DNA from 2 places in the Oceanobacillus sp. M60 genome. Region 2 is predicted to be linked to the other one. Evidence: a T-box and tRNA genes for the amino acid it is inferred to sense, from the RefSeq annotation. Region 2 holds a T-box; the other holds one or more tRNA genes.
What was found. The T-box of region 2 lies ahead of serS (serine--tRNA ligase). A T-box ahead of a tRNA ligase gene usually reads a tRNA of that ligase, here a tRNA-Ser.

Region 1: it encodes a tRNA-Ser, which carries the amino acid that the T-box ahead of serS (serine--tRNA ligase) is inferred to sense. The anticodon was not compared.

What each region holds. Positions count from the first base shown of each region.
Region 1 is NZ_JBSSNH010000001.1:36,339-40,454, reverse strand. Features, by position in the region: gene ACW0TQ_RS00250 (catalase) at 1-843, opposite strand, end outside; gene ACW0TQ_RS00245 (SprT family protein) at 1,289-1,741, shown strand; tRNA gene ACW0TQ_RS00240 (tRNA-Asn) at 2,005-2,079, shown strand; tRNA gene ACW0TQ_RS00235 (tRNA-Ser) at 2,086-2,176, shown strand; tRNA gene ACW0TQ_RS00230 (tRNA-Glu) at 2,193-2,264, shown strand; tRNA gene ACW0TQ_RS00225 (tRNA-Asp) at 2,293-2,369, shown strand; tRNA gene ACW0TQ_RS00220 (tRNA-Gln) at 2,377-2,451, shown strand; tRNA gene ACW0TQ_RS00215 (tRNA-Lys) at 2,545-2,620, shown strand; tRNA gene ACW0TQ_RS00210 (tRNA-Leu) at 2,631-2,718, shown strand; tRNA gene ACW0TQ_RS00205 (tRNA-Leu) at 2,733-2,816, shown strand; partial or broken gene ACW0TQ_RS00200 (type 1 glutamine amidotransferase family protein) at 3,387-3,976, shown strand; gene ACW0TQ_RS00195 (hypothetical protein) at 4,107-4,116, shown strand, end outside.
Region 2 is NZ_JBSSNH010000009.1:72,084-76,199, reverse strand. Features, by position in the region: gene guaB (IMP dehydrogenase) at 1-347, shown strand, start outside; gene ACW0TQ_RS19975 (D-alanyl-D-alanine carboxypeptidase family protein) at 532-1,872, shown strand; T-box leader at 1,940-2,175, shown strand; gene serS (serine--tRNA ligase) at 2,239-3,516, shown strand; tRNA gene ACW0TQ_RS19965 (tRNA-Ser) at 3,646-3,738, shown strand; gene ACW0TQ_RS19960 (GTP pyrophosphokinase) at 3,815-4,116, opposite strand, start outside.

The DNA of each region.
Region 1 (4,116 bases), on a different contig from region 2:
TTTTGTTAAATCGAATGGATTGTAAGGCATATTTTTAGCTTCTTCTTCAGTCATAACCTGAATGTACATTTTCCATTTAGGGAAGTTTCCTTCTTCAATAGCAGTGTACAAATCACGTTGGTGACTTTCGCGGTCTTCACCGACAACTTTTGCAGCTTCTTCGTTTGTAAGGTTTTCGATACCTTGCTGTGTTCTGAAGTGGAATTTCACCCATACGCGCTCGTTATTTTCATTATATAAGCTGTATGCATGGCTTCCGAATAAGTGCATGTTGCGGTAAGATTTTGGAATCCCGCGATCAGACATAACAACAGTTACCTGATGAAGTGCTTCTGGTAAATTAGACCAGAAATCCCAGTTTGCATCAGCATTCTTCATATTTGTTTTTGGATCACGTTTTACAACATGGTTCAAATCTGGGAAACGTTTAGGGTCTCTCATAAAGAATACAGGCGTATTATTACCGACTAAGTCCCAGTTTCCTTCTTCTGTGTAGAATTTCATCGCAGTACCGCGGATATCGCGTTCTGCATCAGCAGCTCCGCGTTCACCAGCTACGGTAGAGAAACGGATAAACATGTCTGTTTTCTTCCCGACTTCAGAGAAGACTTTTGCTTTTGTATATTTAGTAATGTCGTTAGTAATCGTTAATGTTCCATAAGCTCCGGATCCTTTTGCGTGCATACGGCGCTCAGGAATTACTTCGCGATCAAAGTGTGCAAGCTTTTCAAGAAACCAAAAATCTTCCATTAATAATGGACCACGTTTACCGGCCGTTTTAGAATCATCATCATTTGGAACAGGAGCTCCAAATGCAGTGGTCATTTTTCTTTTTTCACTCATAGATAGTTTCCCTCCTATATATTAAATACAATTATTATAATAACATAATAAATAGTAGATTGCTATTAATATTCTTGTTTAATTTGAATGACATTTTTTTATTTTGATATAGAAGTCCTTCTTGACGGTGGGTATCGTATTTTTAAGCAAATGTTAGTAAAGTGTTGTTTTCTTTTAGAATAAAATAATATATTAGATAAGTGATTCTACTAATTCTCAATTAAGTTTTTTAAATGAGAATAAAACTCTTAGTATAACTGAAATATAAGATAGAGAATAGAAGTTCCGACAGCTTCTTTTTTATGTTAAAATGAGTTGTCATCAGTTAAACAATTTTTGGGAATTTCTGATGGCGTATAATAAAGAAGTATGTTTTGAATTGTCAGGAAGGTAAGAAGAACATTAAAATAATGAAGCTTTCTTTATATATTGGAGGTTGAAACAGATGGACCCAATGCCGGAGGAAGAATTGTACCAGTTAGTTAATCAGCTGTCAGAAGCTTTCTTTAATAAAACGTTTATGGACAAAGTACGATTTAACTCCCGTCTGCGGACAACTGGAGGGAGATATATCCCAAGTAAACGATTAATTGAATTGAATCCCAAATATGTACTGGAATCTGATAAGGAAGAGTTTCACGGGATTATTAAGCACGAGCTTTGTCATTACCATTTGCATATTGAAGGAAAAGGGTACCAGCATCGAGATAAAGATTTTAGAGAATTGCTTGCAAAAACGGGCTCTCCCCGTCATTGTAAACAGCTTCCTTCGAATCAGCAGCGCTACCAGCATATATATGAATGCCAAAAATGTAAAATGGTTTATAAAAGAGTAAGGAAAGTAGATGTATCCAGGTATCGATGTGGAAAATGCAGGGGGAGATTACATCTGATTTAATTTTTTTCAATTAAGTATTGACGAATAATATGATCCATGATAAATTAATGTAGCTGATATGAAATGACAGTTTTCATTCATTGCGAATGACCTGTTCAGCAGCTTTGTCGAATGGCTTGGATTTTTGAATAACTTTCTAAGCGAAAAAAACTTTTTAAGAAATTTAACAGTTTTTGTTGACAAAAAACAGGATATATTGTATGATATTTCTTGTTGTTGCGTAATTAGGATATTACATAGATAGTGACTGATTACTTTTATATTCCACAGTAGCTCAGTGGTAGAGCAATCGGCTGTTAACCGATCGGTCGTAGGTTCGAATCCTACCTGTGGAGCCATTATTTGGAGAAGTACTCAAGTGGCTGAAGAGGCGCCCCTGCTAAGGGTGTAGGTCGTGTAAGCGGCGCGAGGGTTCAAATCCCTCCTTCTCCGCCATTTTAATTTTCATAATGGCCCGTTGGTCAAGCGGTTAAGACACCGCCCTTTCACGGCGGTAACACGGGTTCGAATCCCGTACGGGTCATCTTTCTAAGAAATCAAAATAAATAATTGGTCCGGTAGTTCAGTTGGTTAGAATGCCTGCCTGTCACGCAGGAGGTCGCGGGTTCGAGTCCCGTCCGGACCGCCATTATAGTTGGGCCATAGCCAAGCGGTAAGGCATCGGGTTTTGATCCCGTGTACCCCAGGTTCGAATCCTGGTGGCCCAGCCATTTTCTTTTTAGAAGGAATACATGATAATACTATTACAGATAATAGTATTTTTTTATTGATAGGGACTATAAATAATGACCTGTCATATATAGGAGCCATTAGCTCAGTCGGTAGAGCATCTGACTTTTAATCAGAGGGTCGAAGGTTCGAATCCTTCATGGCTCACCATTTTTATCTTGCGGATGTGGCGGAATTGGCAGACGCGCTGGAATCAGGCTCCAGTGTCCGTTAAGGACGTGGGGGTTCGACTCCCTTCATCCGCACCATTTTTTTATATTATGCGGTCGTGGCGGAATGGCAGACGCGCCAGGTTGAGGGCCTGGTGGGTGAATAACCCGTGTGGGTTCAAATCCCACCGACCGCATCATATGTACAAACCAGTCATATCAAGGGTTGCAGACCTTTGATATTTTTTTATGCACTCATTTTTCTATATGAAATGGGTGTTTTTTTATATAGTTTTGACCAGTTTTTGACCATGTGAATAAATGGTAAAAATGAAACGTTCGGATTTAGAATAAATCATCTAATTTGTCAGCAGTTTCTCTTTGCTTACTAGAGAACAACTAAACATTAATTATCGTAGTAATGGATGAGCGCCCCAGGCGTTCTTTAAAGGTTACGTGTTCTTCGCTTTGAGGAACTAGTAAAGCAACGGGAAAATACCTTAAATCATGTCAGTAGATAGCTTCAAGGTTAACGTGTTCACCAATTTTTCGATGAGCCTGTTAAAAATATCTCTAGTTGCTGGAACATATTGACTTGAAAGAATGTAAACCCAATAAACCAGCTCAATAAAAGATTTATAATATTCATAATATAAATCTTTTTTGGTATAATTACTTTAATAAATAAGAATGTAGTGATTTTATAAATGAGTTAAATGAGGCAATCACTGCAAGGTTGTAAATTATTAACAGGTGGTGTGATGCTTATGAAACAGGCTTTATTTCTTATCCTGGACGAATACCAGATTGGGAAGGTGCTTACTTATCAACAACATTAAATCAGAGGGAGGATTGGTCGGTTCATACGATTTCTTTGGAGGATACGGTAAGTTCCATTGGCGGTTTTAGAACTGCTGTCGATTAAATCATTGGTTCTGAACCTGAGGATGCTCATCTATTGGTAACGGTAGGCGGGAATACATGGAATAATGATAATAAAAAGCTTTTGCATCTAATCAAAACGGCATTTCAAAATAATATACCTGTTGGAGCTATATGCGGAGCTGTGGATTATTTAGCGAAAAACGGTTTTCTAAATCATTATAATCATACGGGTAACTCTGTTGATGCTTGGAAGGGCTATGAAAATTATCATGCTAAGAGCAGTTTTTTTCAGCAGCAAGCAGTAACAGATAAAAATTTAGTCACTGCAAACGGAACAGCTCCGATTGAATTTACACATTTGATTTTAGAGTTGATTGAATTTGATACCTCCGAAAATATTAAAAAAATGATGTATATGTATAAGCATGGATTTTATAAATACTGTGAAAAATATGGGAATCCGTTTAGATAATCTTCGCTTGAAATAAAATGAAAATTATGATTATAGTAGAATTGAGTATAGAGATTGGGGAGAATTGTCCTGAAATGAATATGACAAAAGGTTGTATCAGAATAGCTAGAAGGATTTGTGGAGGGATAACGTGTCAAAAG
Region 2 (4,116 bases):
AAACAGAAATTTTCCAAGGACGTCAATATAAAGTATATCGCGGTATGGGCTCTGTTGGAGCAATGCAAGCAGGCTCCAAAGACCGTTATTTCCAAAGTGAATCAGAGAATAAAAAGCTTGTTCCAGAAGGCATTGAAGGACGTATTGCGTATAAAGGCTCGCTGGGAGATACCTTCCATCAGCTGGCAGGCGGTTTACGCTCCGGCATGGGATATTGTGGAACGAAAAATCTGGAGAGCTTAAGAAACGATTCCCGATTTATCCGGATTACCGGGGCTGGGTTGAAGGAAAGCCATCCGCATGATGTTCAGATTACGAAAGAAGCACCGAACTATTTTATGCAGTAAAAAAGAGAATAATTAAGCAATTTAGTTGATGACAAATTTGTGTCATACGGTCGTAAAAAAAATAGATGGAGGATGTTGCTCCATCTATTTTTTTATGAATTTTTATGGTAAAATGTGAAGCGTGCTCAGCAGAATACATAGAACGTATGTTGATGGCTATATTATTAAACGGAGGTACGGAAATGTGAGAAAGTCTATGAAAAAATTGTTTCTTTTGGTGGTTGCAGCAGCGCTTGTTTTAACATCTTTTGTTACACCATCCATGTCTGTGTATGCAGATGGATTAGATATAGAAGCGGAATCGGCTATTTTAGTGGATGCAGAAACGGGGAAAGTATTATTTGCAAAGGACCCGGATGTGGCATTGCCTCCTGCTAGCATGACGAAAATAATGACAGAATATCTCGTTTGGGAAGCAGTTGAAAACGGAGATATTTCCTGGGATACAACAACACAAATTAGTGATTATGCATATGAAATATCCAGCAATGATGATTTTTCAGGGGTTGGATTAAGACAGCAGCAAGATTACACAGTAGAAGATTTATATAAAGCAATGGCAATCAACTCAGATAATGCGACAACGATTGCACTTGCAGAGTTAATTGCAGGTTCAGAAAGTGAATTTGTCGAAATGATGAATGCAAAGGCAGAAGAACTGGGAATGCCGGAATATAAATTTGTTAATTCCAGCGGATTAGATAATGAGAGTCTGGGGGATAATTATCCAGAAGGAACAAGTCCTAACGATACAAACTTATTATCAGCCCGTTCAGCAGCAATTTTAGGGTCTGCATTAGTGAATGATTATCCGGAAGCATTAGAAATTTCCAGCGTGCCGAGTACGGAATTTGATGATCAGGAGATCCGTAACTGGAATTACATGCTGGATCATGATGCAGATTATTTACAGAAGCATTACTATGAAGGTGTAGATGGTTTAAAAACTGGTTTTACAACGGTTGCCGGTTATGCTTTTACAGGAACAGCAGAACGGGATGGACGACGTCTTATCAGTGTGGTTATGAAAACAGACAGTGAAGATGCCCGTTTTAATGAGACTGCAAAACTGTTTGATTATGGATTTGATCAATTTGAAACACAAGAATTATTCCCGGCAGGATATCAAGAAGAAGGCAATGAAACAGCTCCGGTTGCAAGAGGAAAAGAAAAAGAAGTAAATATTGGCATCAATGAAGGGATTCATGTTCCGATCAAAACTGGTGAGGAAGATCTGTATCATTTAGAATATAAAATTGATGAAGACAGATTGAATGATAATGGAGAGTTAGAAGCTCCAGTGGAAGCAGATGAAGTTATCGGAACAGTTACCGTTGTCTATGATGGAGAAGAAGAAGATTTTGGATATATTTCCGATGAAGCGAGTCAGGAAAGTTATGATTTAGTTGCAATGGACTCCGTTGAAAAAGCAAATTGGTTTATGCTTACGTTACAATCTATTGGTGATTTCTTTGTAAACATGTTCCAAGGTGCATTTAATTGGGTGAAGGGACTTTTCAGCTAATTTTTGCAGGAAGTCTTGCAACCTGATTGGAAATAGATTATGATGATATACAATCATTCATTGAAATAATAAAGCGTTGATAGGAAGCAGTAGCTGTTTGATTCTATCTATAGAGAGCTAATATCTGGTGCAAATTAGCGTTAGAATGCAGTGAATCCATCCTGGAGCATGCTTATTGAAGTGGTTCAGTCACGTAAGTAAGCACGGAGATACGACGTTATTCGTATATAAAGCCGGAAGAATCTGTCTGTATAGATTCTTTAACTAGGGTGGCAACGCGGGAAATATACTCTCGTCCCTTTCTACATAAGGGATGGGAGTTTTTTTATGGTTTTAAAGACATTAAAAATATAGGAGGTAATCAGTATGTTAGATATGAAATATGTACGAAATAACTTTGATGAAGTGAAGCAAAGATTAGCACACCGCGGAGAAGACCTTGGCGATTTAGACAAATTTGGCGAGCTTGATGTAAGAAGACGGGAATTGATTGCAGAGACAGAAAAACTAAAGGCAAAACGTAATGAAGTGTCTAAGGAAATTTCTGTTTTAAAGCGCGAGAAGAAGGATGCGGAGGAAGCCATAGCTTCTATGCGTGAAGTTGGAGATCAAATTTCTAAATATGATAAAGAATTAAAAGACATTGAGGAAACCCTGGAACATATCATGCTTTCTATTCCTAATCTGCCGCATGAGAGTGTGCCTGTTGGTGAAGATGAGGATGATAATGTAGAAGCACGTAAATGGGGAGAGGTGCCGGAATTTTCATTTGAAGCACAGCCGCACTGGGATGTTGCGACAAATTTAGATATTTTGGACTTTGAACGTGCAGCAAAGGTAACGGGAAGCCGTTTTGTTTTTTATAAAGGATTAGGAGCAAGACTGGAACGTGCATTATTAAACTTCATGATGGATCTGCATGCGGATAAGCATGGCTATCAGGAAATGCTTCCTCCATACATTGTGAATCGCCTGAGTATGACAGGAACAGGACAGCTTCCGAAATTTGAAGAGGATGCGTTTAAACTGGAAGACTGGGATTATTTTCTGGTGCCGACTGCAGAAGTCCCTGTAACCAATTATCACCGTGATGAGATTTTATCAGGAGAGGCGTTGCCGAAAAAATATGTTGCATTCAGCGCCAGCTTCCGTTCTGAAGCAGGTTCTGCCGGAAGAGATACACGCGGCTTGATTCGCCAGCATCAATTTAACAAAGTGGAGCTTGTGAATTTCGTGAAACCGGAAGATTCTTATGACACATTAGAAAGACTGACAGGGGAAGCGGAAAAAGTATTGCAGCTGTTAGAACTCCCTTATCGTGTGATGAGTATGTGTACAGGTGATTTAGGCTTTACAGCAGCGAAAAAATACGATATTGAAGTATGGATTCCAAGCCAGCATACGTACCGTGAAATTTCTTCTTGTTCTAATTTTGAGGATTTCCAAGCGCGCCGTGCCGGAATTCGCTTCCGCCGCGAAGCAAATGGAAAACCAGAATTTGTCCATACGTTAAACGGTTCTGGTCTTGCGTTAGGACGTACTGTAGCGGCTATTTTAGAGAATTGCCAGCAGGAAGATGGAAGTGTAGTAATTCCTGAAGTATTGCGTCCGTATATGAGCGGCATTGAAGTGATTGGCAAGTAATGATTAAGTAAGAGGCTCTCCATCTTTGGGGGCCTCTTATTTTTTGATAAAAAATATTGACAAGTCATCTTTGAGGATGATATAGTATATTTTGTTCGCTAGGAAGTGAGCAAATTAGCGTTATTTCATGGAGGTATACCCAAGTCTGGCTGAAGGGGTCGGTCTTGAAAACCGAGAGGCGGGTCAAACCGCGCGGGGGTTCGAATCCCTCTACCTCCTCCATTTAAAACAACCGTAAAAAATTGGAGATAAAAACCCGCAGCTTTCGTGCTGCGGGTTTTCTAATACATATATATGTTTACTCTCTATCTCTTCGCTCCAACAACGATTCTAATAACTGCTTTGGCAGCGGGAAGCGTTTGTTATCAAGCGGCAGAAAGTTAAGCTTGCTCTCTGCATGTTTATCCTCTTTTGCTTCATTGATTTCCGTATGAAGAAACTCCATCTTTTCATCCAGTTGATTTGCGATATTTGCACTGGTTGTTAATTCTTCTACCAGATGTGCCGGTACTTCCCCATCATATTTATAATAAATTTTATGCTCTAAGCTCGCCCAGAAATCCATCGCAACGGTACGGATTTGAATTTCGATAAATACCT